Linked DNA regions of Aquibium oceanicum. The protein of the gene in region 1 interacts with the protein of each later gene in a pairwise test. Links are inferred from orthologs where the notes say so. Each region holds a gene or a part of one and is shown in the gene's direction. Other genes may lie near its edges. The genes, in order: BSQ44_RS16450 and mtgA.

Region 1 (4,823 bases):
CTTCCATTCGCTAGAGGACCGGATCGTCAAGCGCTTCATGGGCGAGCGCGCGGGCGGCAGCGGCGGCTCGCGCCACCTGCCCGAAGTGCAGGCAGTGCCGCCGACCTTCGACAAGCCCGCGAAGGTGATCGCCGCATCAGAAGCCGAGGCGGAACGCAATCCGCGCGCCCGCTCGGCCAAGCTGCGCGTCGCGGTCCGCACGGAAAACCCGGCCCGGCCGGAAGACCATTCGATCTTCGGGCTTCCGAAGCTTCCCGAAATCCAAGCCATCCATGGATAGAAGATGAGCCTGTTTCGAGCCACGGACATCCTCCTCATCGCCGTCATGGTGTCGGCCGCGGCCTTCACCTACAAGACGAAGAGCGCGGCGGAGGACCAGCTTGCGGAAGTGCGCCAGCTCGAGCGGCAGATCAGGCTGGAGGACGAGACGATCGACCTCCTGAAGGCCGACTGGAGCCTGCTGACCCAGCCGGTGCGGCTCCAGCAACTGGTCGAGGTCTACCAGGCCGAACTGAACCTCCAGCCGGTCGAGGCGGAGCAGATCGTCGATCCCGACGACATCCCGATGAAGCCGCTGGACGAGGACGAATCCACATCTCCGGATGACGCAACCCTGACCGGGAGCACCACGCGATGAAGGGTCTGTTGAGGAAAGCCGCCGGGATCGTACGCCGGAAACCCGCGCGCGCCAGTGGCGACCAGGCGGCCATCGTCGTCGAAGGGGCGCGGAAATCGACCGGCGGGCGTGCGAAATCCCGGGTCCTCATGACGATGACGGTGTTCTTCGCGATCTATTCGGTCATCGCCGGCCGGCTCGTCTTTCTCGGTCTCCAGGACGGGGAGGAGACCAGCATCTTCGGCGGCGCGCGGATGGCGGCCTCCCGTCCCGACATCGTCGACCGCAACGGACAGGTGCTCGCCACGGACATCAAGTCGGCCTCGCTTTTTGCCGAGCCAAGGCGCATCGTCGATGCCGACGAGGCGGTGGAACTGCTGACCTCCGTGCTTCCGTCGCTCGACTACGAGCAGACCTACAAGAAGCTCAAGAGCGGTTCGGGCTTCGCCTGGCTGAAGCGCGAGATCACGCCGCGGCAGCAGAACGAGATCCTGCAGCTCGGCCTGCCGGGCATCGGCTTCCGGTCGGAAAAGCGGCGCTTCTATCCCGGCGGCCCCACCGCCTCGCACATCCTGGGTCTCGTCAACGTCGACAATCAGGGCATTGCCGGCATGGAGAAGTACATCGACGGGCAGGGGCTCGCCGATCTTCGCGCCACGGGCATGGTCGCCTCCTCGGAACTCGAGCCGGTGCGGCTTTCGATCGACCTCAGGGTCCAGCACATCGTCCGCGACGAGATCGCCGCGGCGATGGAGCGCTATCACGCCATCGCGGCGGGCGCCGTGGTGCTCAACGCCAAGACCGGCGAGATCTTCGCCATGGCGTCGGTTCCCGATTTCGACCCGAACAACCCCTTCAACGCCAACGACAAGGACAGGCTCAACCGCATGTCGGCCGGCGTCTACGAGATGGGCTCGACCTTCAAGAGCTTTACCACCGCCATGGTACTCGACGCCGACAAGGCAACGCTGAACAGCCGCTACGACGCCTCGCGGCCGATCAGCTTCGGGCGCTTCACGATCCGCGACTTCCACGGCAAGGGACGCGTGCTGACCGTGCCGGAGGTCTTCATCTACTCATCCAACATCGCGTCGGCAAAGATGGCCGAGAGCGTCGGCGTCGAGGGGCACCGCGAGTTCATCAAGCGCCTGGGGCTGCTCGACCGGCTGGTGACGGAACTGCCGGAAGTCGCGAGCCCCACCGAGCCCAAGGAGTGGAAGCAGCTCAATTCCATCACCATCGCCTTCGGCCACGGCATGGCGACCACGCCGTTGCAGACGGCCGTCGCGGCGGCGGCGCTCATGAACGGGGGCACCCTCATTCCGCCGACGTTCCTGCCGCGCAGCGAAGAGGAAGCGCAGCAGATCGGCCACCGGGTGGTCCAGCCGCATACGGTCGACGACATGCGCTATCTCTACCGGCTGAATTCCGAGAAGGGTTCCGGCCGCCGGGCCGAGGTGCCGGGCTACCGCGTCGGCGGCAAGACCGGTACGGCCGAGAAGGTGGTCAACGGCCGCTATGCGAGCGACAAGCGGTTCAACGCCTTCCTCGCCGCCTTCCCGATCGACGATCCGCAGTACATCGTCCTGTCGGTGATCGACGAGCCGAAGCCGGAAAAGCCCGGGATGGGGGCGACCGCCGGTTCCAATGCCGCACCCATCGTCGCCAACATCATCCGCAGGGCCGCGCCGCTGCTTGGCGTGAAGCCAGTTTTCGGCCATGAAAACCAGGCACTGCTGGTATCGAACTGATGATTCCCTATCGGCGCGCCGCAGGGACGGCGTCTCGCGTCTCGAAGAAATTGAATGAAGCTCAGTGATCTCGCCGAAATACTCCCTGTGGAATCCGCTGCCTCCGGCGAGCGGATCGTCGAGGGGATTACCTCGGATTCACGCGCCGTGTGTCCCGGCTTCGTGTTCGCCGCGCTCAGGGGCGGCAAGTCGGACGGCATGGCCTTCGCGCCCGACGCCGCGGCCAGGGGCGCGATCGCTGTTATCGCCGCGCTCGACGCCGATGCGCCGGGGCTCGGCATTCCCGTCCTGAAGTCGGCCGATCCGCGCCGCGCGCTGGCGCTGGCCGCCGCCCGTTTTCACGGCCGCCAGCCGGAGACCATGGTCGCCGTCACCGGCACGAGCGGCAAGACCTCGGTCGCAGTCTTCGTGCGCCAGATCTGGGCGCGCGCCGGCATGCAGGCGGCAAGCGTCGGTACTACGGGCGTGGTGGCGCCGGGGCGGACGGAATACGGCTCGCTGACCACGCCCGACCCGGTCGCGCTGCATGCGCTGCTTGCCGAACTCGCCGATGCCGGCGTGACGCATTGCTCCATGGAGGCGTCGAGCCACGGGCTCGACCAGCGCCGGCTGGACGGGGTGAGGCTCGCGGCCGGCGCCTTCACCAATCTCGGCCGCGACCACATGGACTATCACCCCACCATCGAGGACTACCACCGCGCCAAGATGCGCCTGTTCGAGGACCTTCTGCCGAAAGGAGCGCCTGCCGTCATCTTCGCCGACGACGCCTGGTCGCAGCCGACGATCGATGCCGCCGCGAAAGCCGGGCTGGACGTGCGGACCGTCGGCAGGAAGGGAACCTTCCTGACGCTGAAGCGGGTGGAGCACGAGCGCAGGCGCCAGCGCGCCGAGATCGAGGCCGAGGGGACCATCCACGAAATCCTGCTGCCGCTCGCCGGCGACTTCCAGATCTCCAACGCGCTGGTCGCGGCCGGGCTGGCGATCTCGACGGGTGTCCCGGCCGGCGATGCGCTGCGCGCGCTCGAGCATCTCGAAGGCGCGCCCGGGCGGCTCGATCTCGTCGGTTCGACGGGCGCGGGGGCGCCGGTCTATGTCGACTACGCGCACAAGCCGGAGGCGCTGGAGAACGTGCTGTCCTCCGTGCGGCCCTTCACCACCGGCCGCGTCGTCGTGGTGTTCGGATGCGGCGGCGACCGCGATCGGGGCAAACGGCCGATCATGGGCGAGATCGCGACGCGGCTCGCCGACGTGGTCATCGTCACCGACGACAATCCGCGCAGCGAGGTGCCGGCCGAGATCCGCGCCGAGATCCTGACGGCCGCGCCCGGCGCCATCGAAATCGGCGACCGCCGCGAGGCGATCCGGAAGGGCGTCGGCATGCTGGCCGGAGGCGACACGCTGATCGTGGCCGGCAAGGGCCACGAGGAAGGCCAGACGGTCGGCACGGTCACCCACCATTTCTCCGACCACGAAGAGGTCCGCAACGCCTTGGCGGAGCTCGCCCGATGAGCGCGCTTTGGACCAGCGAGGCGATGGTTGCCGCCATGGGCGGGCGTCCGCTCGGCAATTTGCCGCGGGAAATCACCGGCATTTCCATCGACACGCGCACGCTTGCGCAGGGCGAGGCCTTCTTCGCCATCAAGGGAGAGAATTTCGACGGTCATGACTTCGCGACCGCCGCGATGGCCGCCGGCGCCGGCCTCATGGTCGTGGCCGAAGACAGGCTGGCCTCTCTCGGCCGGCTCACCATGCCGATGATCGTGGTGGAGGATGTTCTGCACGCGCTGGAACTGCTTGGCGCCGCGGCGCGGGCGCGGTCGAACGCGAAGGTCATCGCCGTCACCGGCTCGGCCGGAAAGACCAGCACCAAGGAAGCGCTGCGGCTGGCGCTCTCGCCGTCGGGCAAGGTGCACGCGGCCGAACGATCGTTCAACAACCACTGGGGCGTGCCGCTGACGCTGGCGCGCATGCCGCAGGACACCGACTACGCGGTCTACGAGATCGGCATGAACCATCCGGGCGAAATCCGGCCGCTGGTCAAGCTGGTGCAGCCGCACGTCGCCATCGTGACGATGATCGCCGCCGCGCATCTGGGCTTCTTCCATTCGCTCGACGACATCGCCCGGGCCAAGGGTGAGATCTTCGAGGGCGTGACACCCGGCGGCCACGCGCTCGTCAATCGCGACGACCACCGCTGGCGGATCCTGGAGAAGCTCGCGAAGGAAGCGGGCGTAAAGCATGTGCACGGCTTCGGCGAGCATTCGCGCGCGAACTACAAGCTGCTTCAGTGCGACCTGCACGCGGATTACTCCATGGTCACCATCCGGGTCGGCGGCGACGAGGTCTCGGTGCGCATCGGCGCGCCCGGACGCCACGTCGTCCAGAACGTGCTGGCGGTCTTCGGCGCGGTGCATCTGGCGGGCGCCGACGTCGCGGCGGCCGCCGCGGCGATGGCC
Region 2 (7,336 bases), 1.8 Mb from region 1 along the record:
ACCGGCTTGGAGAGGTAGTCGTCCATGCCCGCTTCCAGGCATTTCTCCTTGTCGCCCTTCAGCGCATGGGCCGTGATTCCAATGATCGGGGTGTGCACGCCGGTCCCCCGCTCCGCCTCGCGGATCGCGCGGGTGGCTTCCAGCCCGTTCATCTCCGGCATCGAGACATCCATGAGGATGATCTTCGGCTTGAGCAGCCGATGCATCTCGACCGCCGACCGACCGTTGCCGGCGATGCGGTAGCTCAGCCCCAGGCCTTCGAGAATCTGGCGGAGCACCAGCTGATTGACCTCGTTGTCCTCGGCGACAAGGACGTCCAGCTGCCCCGGCTTGTTGATGGTCTGGGCGGAGATTCGCCGCTCGGTCGGCTCGACCAGCCGTACGCGGGAGGGAAACGGAACCGTCTCCGAGTTCCGAGGCGGCAGGATCTCCGTCCTCGCCCTCTGCATCACCGACACGAGCGTCTCGAGCAGCGCCGAGGAACGCGCCGGCTTGTGAAGATGCGCGGCGATGCCGAATTCGATGGCCAGGCGCGCGGTCTGTGCCTGGTCCACCGACGTCAGAAGCACGACCGGAACCGGAGCAATCTTCGGATTGTCCCGGATGGACTTTGCCACCTCACCGCCGTTCATGCCCGGCATCTGATAGTCCAGGATGACGCAGTCGACCGGGATGCCGAGCTGCCGTGCACGCTCCAGGAAGGCGATGCCGACCGCTCCGCTCTCGACAGCCGCGCAGTCGAAACCCCAGCTCTTGAGCTGTTCGACGAGAATGTCGCGATTGACCGGGTTGTCGTCGATCGCAAGCACCCGCGCACCTGTGACGTCGACCGGGACGACCGGTCTGGACGCGACACCCGAATTGTCGACCGGCAGCGAAATGGTGAACGAGAAGGTCGATCCCTCCCCGACCGAGCTCTCCACCGCGATCTTCCCGCCCATCAGTTCCACCAGCCGCGAGGCGATGGCGAGCCCCAGCCCGGTTCCCTCGTGCCGGCGGGTCGACGAGGCATCGACCTGTGCGAACTTGTCGAACACCGCGGACAACTTGTCCCGCGGAATGCCGATGCCGGTGTCCTCGACGCGCAGCGTGATGTCCACGGTCTCTCCGCGCACCGTGCCGGAGATATCGACCAGGACATGTCCCTTCTCGGTGAATTTCACGGCGTTGCCGACCAGGTTGGTGGCGATCTGGCGGAAGCGGCCGACGTCTCCGACGACCGAAACCGGCAGCGCTGGATCGACCCGGACGATGAGTTCGAGGTCCTTCTCCGCGACCTTTGCCGAAACCAGCGTCGCGACGTCCTCGATCGCCTCGCCGATGCGGAACGGCGCGGGATCGAGTTCCAGCTGCCCGGCATCGATCTTGGAGAAGTCGAGGATGTCGTTGATGATCGTCAGCAGCGAATTACCCGACTTCAGGATGACGTCGACGAACATCGACTGCCGCTTGTCGAGTTCCGTACGCTCCAGCAGTTCCGCCATGCCCATCACCCCGTTCATCGGGGTGCGGATCTCGTGGCTCATGTTCGCCAGGAATTCCGACTTGGCCCGGTCGGCGGCCTCGGCCTTCAGCTTGGCGCCTTCCACGGTTTCCTTCGCCCGGCGCAGGTCTTCGTGCGATGCATAGATGTTGCGCATCATCGGCTCGAAGATACGCAGCCCGACGAGCCCGCCCGCCGCGATCATGACGATCGCCACGACGAGCAGCGACAGCTGAAGCGTGCCATATCGCGAGATCATGTCAGCGTTGAGCTGGTCGAGGGAACGCGACAGGTTCGGGCGTAACCGGTCGTTGGCGAACTGCTTCAACTGGAGGAACACCCGCTGGGCGGCGGGCTGCGAATTGTCGCGGAAGATGTCGAGCCGGTCGGCGTGGGTGAGAACTTCGCGAATGTCGCGTTTCAGGGAGGCGGTGCCGTCTCCCTCCCAAATGTCGCGGACGGCCTTGGGTGCATCGATACCGATGATGGCATCGAGCAGCGTGTCGCCGCCCCCGATATTGCCGTCGGACTGGTTCCCCGCCTCCCCCGCAGTGATAGAGCGGCTCTCGCCGACCATGACGTCTCCTTCGATCGCATGCTCCAGCGCCTCGTAGGCTGACTGGAGACGATCGAGCGCATCGCGAAGATCGGCGCGGATCAGGGCGACTTCGGGAGGCGTTTCCAGAGACCCGTCCCTGTCGATTGAAGAGGGCGCCGCCATATCACCTGAAACCGTCGTGGAGGCGGCGGATGCCGATTTGCGGATGCGCGTGTTGTCAAGGCGCATCGTCTGGTAGAGCACGTCGCTCGTGGCATCTGCCATCGACGTGATGACCGCGCCGAATTTCACGTTCGTCTTTGCCAGTTCCGACTGCCACATCATGAAGCCGGTTCCGGCGGAGACCACCATCACGAAACCGGCCAGAATCGCGTAGATCCGGCCGCGCATGTAGGAGCGCGTGATGACTGGAGACATGGCGTACCCGAAAAACTGAAATCGCCCGAATGTCCGTAAACATCGAGCAATCGCGTTAAACCGGGCTTAACGCTCAGCTTTTCCGCCTGATCGGGTCAGTGGTCGCGCTCGATCACGAACCGCGCGGCCGTGCGAAGCATGGTCCCGGCCTCGCCGAACGGCCGCAACAGGTCGTTGGCCTGGTCCATCAGCCCGGACAATTGCCGGCGCGTCCACTCGATGCCGTGCAAGCCGGCGAGCGTCGCCTTGCCCGCCGCCGCGTCCTTTCCCGCCGCCTTGCCGAGCGTGGCGGCATCGGAGGTCAGGTCGAGGAGGTCGTCGGCGAGTTGGAAGGCGAGGCCGATCGCGGAGCCGAATTCCGCCAGCCGCTCGCGGTCGGCGGGACTCGCCTGCCCGACGATCGCGCCGGCCTCGCAGGCGAAGCGGATAAGCGCACCGGTCTTCATGGCCTGGAGCCGGAGGATCCCGTCCTCGCCGGGCGTCTCTCGCTCGGCCGCGAGATCGAGAAACTGTCCGCCGGCCATGCCGCCCAGTCCCGCCGCCCGCGCCAAACGGGTGACGAGTTCGACGCGCCGCTCGGCCGGGAGTTCCGTCTCTTCGCTGGCGATGACGTCGAAGGCGTAGGTCAAGAGGCTGTCGCCTGCGAGGATCGCCGTCGCCTCGTCGAACGCCCGGTGCACGGTCGGCCGCCCGCGCCGCATGTCGTCGTCGTCCATGGCGGGCAGGTCGTCGTGGATCAGCGAGTAGCAATGAATGCATTCCAGCGCCGCCGCGACCCGCAAGGGGGCGGTACCCGTCGCGCCGAAAAGGGCGGCACTCTCCAGTAGCAGGAACGGCCGTAGCCGCTTCCCGCCGCCGAGCGCCCCATGGCGGATCGCCTGCAAGAGGCCGGACGGCCGCGCCACCTCGCCGTCGCGCGGGCGGTCGTCCAGAAGCGCCCGCAGCATGGATTCCACGGCATCGGCATGCGCCATGCGCGTTGCTTCGAAGAGGGTTTCGACATCGGCTTGCATGCGGGCGAGCGATGGCCGCAAATTCCCCGGTGGTCAAGCGCGGCGTTGCACCTGGTGTTCTCGCGCTTTATGTCCACGATAGGTGAAGCGAATGCATGCCCGTTGTGGAAACACCCGAAGTTGACCCCGAGCCCGCGGAGGGCCCAATGGCGCGCCGCGCGGCGAAACAGAGACGATCCCGGTTCAGATTGCGCAGGTGGCTGGGGGTCCTCCTGGTGGCGCTGGTCGCGCTCGCCCTGATCCCGGCGGCATTGACGCTGCTCTATCTGCTCCCCTTCGTCCATCCGATCTCCACCCTGATGGCGAAGGACCTCGTCACGCTCGAGGGCTACGAGCGCGAATGGGTTCCGCTGGAGGAGATCGCACCCGTGCTGGTTCACTCCGTCATCATGTCCGAGGACGGCCAGTTCTGTTCGCACCGGGGCATCGACTGGGGCGCCCTCAACCAGGTCATCGACGGCGCACTGGCAGGCGAGGAGACGCGCGGCGCCTCGACGATCCCCATGCAGACGGTCAAGAACCTGTTCCTGTGGCAGGGCCGCTCCTTCGTGCGCAAGGCGCTCGAAGCTCCGATGGCGCTCGCCTTCGACGCCATCGTGCCCAAGAAACGCATCATGGAGATCTATCTCAACATCGTGGAGTGGGGCCCCGGCATCTATGGCGCCGAAGCCGCTGCGCAGCACCATTTCGGAGTATCGGCGGCCAAGCTGTCGCGCCGGCAGGCCGCCCTCCTCGCCGTGACGCTCCCCAACCCGATCGCCCGTACACCGGGGCGGCCGACCTCCGGGCTGAACAAGCTCGCCAATGTCATCGAGAAACGGGCACAGCAGGCCGGCTCCCACATTCGCTGCGTGAAGTAGGACGCCTCGGCGCGGCCGTGCGACAAAAATTTGGCGACCCCGCTGGCCAAAGCGGGTTCCAGCGTGTATAGGCACGCGACTTTCAAAAAACAGCCTGTCGCGACTGGCTCTTCGAAACGAGGGCGCGGCGGGCTTTGACCGATCGATGGAGCAGGTTCCATGGCTGTACCCAAAAGAAAAACCTCGCCGTCCAAGCGCGGCATGCGTCGCGCCGCCGACGCGCTGAAGGCCCCGACCTATGTCGAGGACAAGAACTCGGGCGAACTTCGCCGTCCGCATCACATCGACCTGAAGACCGGCATGTACCGCGGCCGTCAGGTTCTCGAATCCAAGGAAAGCTGAGCCGCCTTCAGGCTCTCTTTTCGTGACGCATCGACCGGCCCCGTGCCGGTCTTTTGCGTTTGTGGCCTGGCATCATCTTGACGCTGCGCTCCGGCCCGCTACACCGGTGCGGACCTGACAAAGCGAGTGCGCAATGGCCTCCATCCCGCTGCTGATCGTCCCCTTCATCATCTTCAACCTCGGCCTCGCCGGGATGCTCGGCGGCGGTCCAGCCGGACCGTGGGAGCAGGTGCTCTTCACCATCCCGATGATGTCAGGCGGCGACTGGTCGATGACGCTGGGCGACCTCACCATCCTGATCGCGCTCATCCTGCTCTTCGTCGAGATCATGAAGTCGACCCGGACCTCGAATGCCTCCGTCGTCGACCATCTCCTCTCCACCTTCGTCTTCGTCGCCTATCTCGTGGAGTTCCTCCTCGTGCGCGGCGCCGCGCATTCGGTCTTCTTCATCCTCCTCGTCATCGCGCTGGTCGATCTCGTGGCCGGCTTCTCCGTCTCGATCCGCTCGGCGGGGCGCGACGTCAGCTTCAACTGATCGCTCCCGTCGAACAGACGCGTAACCGCCGCCACGGAGGTTCCTTGCGCAATTTCGATCTGCCGGGCCGCTCCCCCGTGATCGCCGAGAACGGCATGGCGGCGACTTCGCACCCGCTGGCGACGGCCACGGCCCTTTCGGTCCTGAAGGACGGCGGCAACGCTGTCGATGCCGCCATCGCCGCCGCCGCGACGCTGGCGGTGGTCGAGCCGCACATGACGGGCATTGGCGGAGATTGCTTCGTCATCCTGGCCGAGCCGGACAGCTCGCTGCATGGCCTCAACGGCTCCGGCCGCGCGCCGGCGGGAGCGAATGCGGCGTGGTATCGCGAGCGCGGCTTCACGGACATGCCCGCCACCGGCCCGCACAGCGTGACCGTCCCCGGCGCGATCAAGGCCTGGGAGGTGCTGTCGCAGCGTTTCGGAACCCGCGGCTTCGACCGGCTCTTCCTCGACGCCATCCGCTACGCGGAGGAAGGGTTCGCGATCCACCCTCGAGTCGCGCGCGACTGGGCGCGTTATGCCTCGGAACTCGCCGCCGACGAAGGCGGCGCGATGCACTATCTCCCCAATGGACGCACGCCCCCGGTCTTTGCCCGCCACCGGCTTCCGGCGCTCGGCGCGACCTTGCGCCAAATCGCCGAGCGCGGCTCCGTCGCCTTCTACGAGGGAGAGGTCGCCACGGAAATCGCCAGGACCGTACGCGAAAAGGGCGGATTCCTGACCGAGGAGGATCTGGCGAAAGTCTCCGCCGACTGGGTCGATCCCATCACGACCGCCTACCGCGGCCACGACGTGTTCGAGATCCCGCCGAGCGGCCAGGGCCTCACCGCCCTGATCATGCTGAACCTGATGAAGCAACTCGGCGCCGATCGCACTTCCGTCGACGGCACCGACCGCTGGCACCTGATGATCGAGGCGGCGCGCCTCGCCTATGCCGTGCGTGACAGCCACATCGCCGATCCAGCTTCGATGAACTGCGACACCAGGGATTTGCTCGACCTGGCCTACGCCAGGGCCCTCGCCGGTGGCTTCCTCCAGGAGCGGCGCAACGACAGGATCGTGCTTCCCCCGGTTCCAAACTCCGACACGGTATACCTGTGCGTGGTCGACCGCGACCGCCGCGCCGTCTCCTTCATCAATTCGCTCTACTCCGGTTTCGGCTCGAGGATCGTCACGCCGAACTCCGGCGTCGTCCTGCAGAACCGCGGCGCTTGCTTCACGCTGAAGAAAGGCCACCCCAACGAACTCGCGCCGGCCAAGCGTCCAATGCACACCATCATCCCCGGCATGGCGATGAAGGCCGGGAAGCCCTCATACGCGTTCGGTGTCATGGGCGGAGCCTACCAGCCAATGGGCCATGCGCTGGTGCTTTCCAACATGCTGGACTTCGGCATGGACCCGCAGCAGGCGATCGATTTTCCGCGGCTGTTCTGGGGCGAGGACGGCACGCTGGAAGCGGAGGCCGGCATTCCGGCCGGTGTCCGCGAGGGACTGGCCGCGAAAGGTCACACCCTCCGCGACGCCCTCGGCCCCTGGGGCGGCGCCCAGCTCATAGCGATCGACCACGAGAGCGGGTTCCTCATCGGCGGATCGGATCCGCGCAAGGATGGGTGCGCGCTGGGGTGGTGAGCGGCAGGCTCAGACTGTGTCGGCCCGTCTCTGCCGTAAGTCTTCAGACGCGTCGGCGTCACAGCAACAGTGGTGAAAGTCAGATTGGTGATTGAAATCAACCCCCATGATATGCGAAGTACTTCGAGGACTGAGCGGGAACCAACTGATGAAAACCGAGGACGAATATCTTAAAATGATAAAAGCCTCGGAGTGGAACCGCACGGTTCCACCTTGGGTCGAAAACACTTTCTCAATGATGCGGCCCCCTGAGAAGGCGATGCTGTGGCATTTGACCAAGGATTTCCACCGCCCGCTCGATTGCATCGTGGATGCAGGGTGCTGGACCGGAGCATCCACCTTGGCTTTCTGCCTTGGAATCAAGGATGGCGGCCATCCGGCGCGCAGCGGCATGGTGGCATCGTTCGATTTGTTCGTCGCGGATGAACACACCCGGACGATTTATCTCCAGCGAAAAGGTCTCGATGTAAAAGTTGGCTCCTCACTTATACCCATT

Evidence for each region.
Region 2: the proteins of BSQ44_RS16450 (region 1) and mtgA interact in binary tests that used the Escherichia coli proteins (3 or more experiments, as listed by UniProt). The link is inferred for Aquibium oceanicum from one-to-one orthologs.

What each region holds. Positions count from the first base shown.
Region 1 is NZ_CP018171.1:3,359,233-3,364,055, reverse strand. Bases 1-3,000 are described here. They hold BSQ44_RS16450 (peptidoglycan D,D-transpeptidase FtsI family protein), read left to right. Parts: upstream 1-633; coding sequence 634-2,367; downstream 2,368-3,000. Other genes in these bases: BSQ44_RS16445 (UDP-N-acetylmuramoyl-L-alanyl-D-glutamate--2,6-diaminopimelate ligase), read left to right, coding at 2,422-3,000; ftsL (cell division protein FtsL), read left to right, coding at 290-637; rsmH (16S rRNA (cytosine(1402)-N(4))-methyltransferase RsmH), read left to right, coding at 1-280. In the rest of the region: more of BSQ44_RS16445, read left to right, coding at 3,001-3,876; BSQ44_RS16440 (UDP-N-acetylmuramoylalanyl-D-glutamyl-2,6-diaminopimelate--D-alanyl-D-alanine ligase), read left to right, coding at 3,873-4,823. UniProt on the Escherichia coli protein: Essential cell division protein that catalyzes cross-linking of the peptidoglycan cell wall at the division septum. Required for localization of FtsN.
Region 2 is NZ_CP018171.1:5,113,109-5,120,444, forward strand. The notes cover bases 2,669-5,475. They hold mtgA (monofunctional biosynthetic peptidoglycan transglycosylase), read left to right. Parts: upstream 2,669-3,618; coding sequence 3,619-4,332; downstream 4,333-5,475. Other genes in these bases: BSQ44_RS25065 (polyprenyl synthetase family protein), read right to left, coding at 2,669-3,433; rpmF (50S ribosomal protein L32), read left to right, coding at 4,492-4,674; BSQ44_RS25080 (hypothetical protein), read left to right, coding at 4,808-5,209; BSQ44_RS25085 (gamma-glutamyltransferase family protein), read left to right, coding at 5,254-5,475. In the rest of the region: BSQ44_RS25060 (response regulator), read right to left, coding at 1-2,459; more of BSQ44_RS25065, read right to left, coding at 2,555-2,668; more of BSQ44_RS25085, read left to right, coding at 5,476-6,840; BSQ44_RS25090 (class I SAM-dependent methyltransferase), read left to right, coding at 6,989-7,336. UniProt on the Escherichia coli protein: Peptidoglycan polymerase that catalyzes glycan chain elongation from lipid-linked precursors. May play a role in peptidoglycan assembly during cell division in collaboration with other cell division proteins.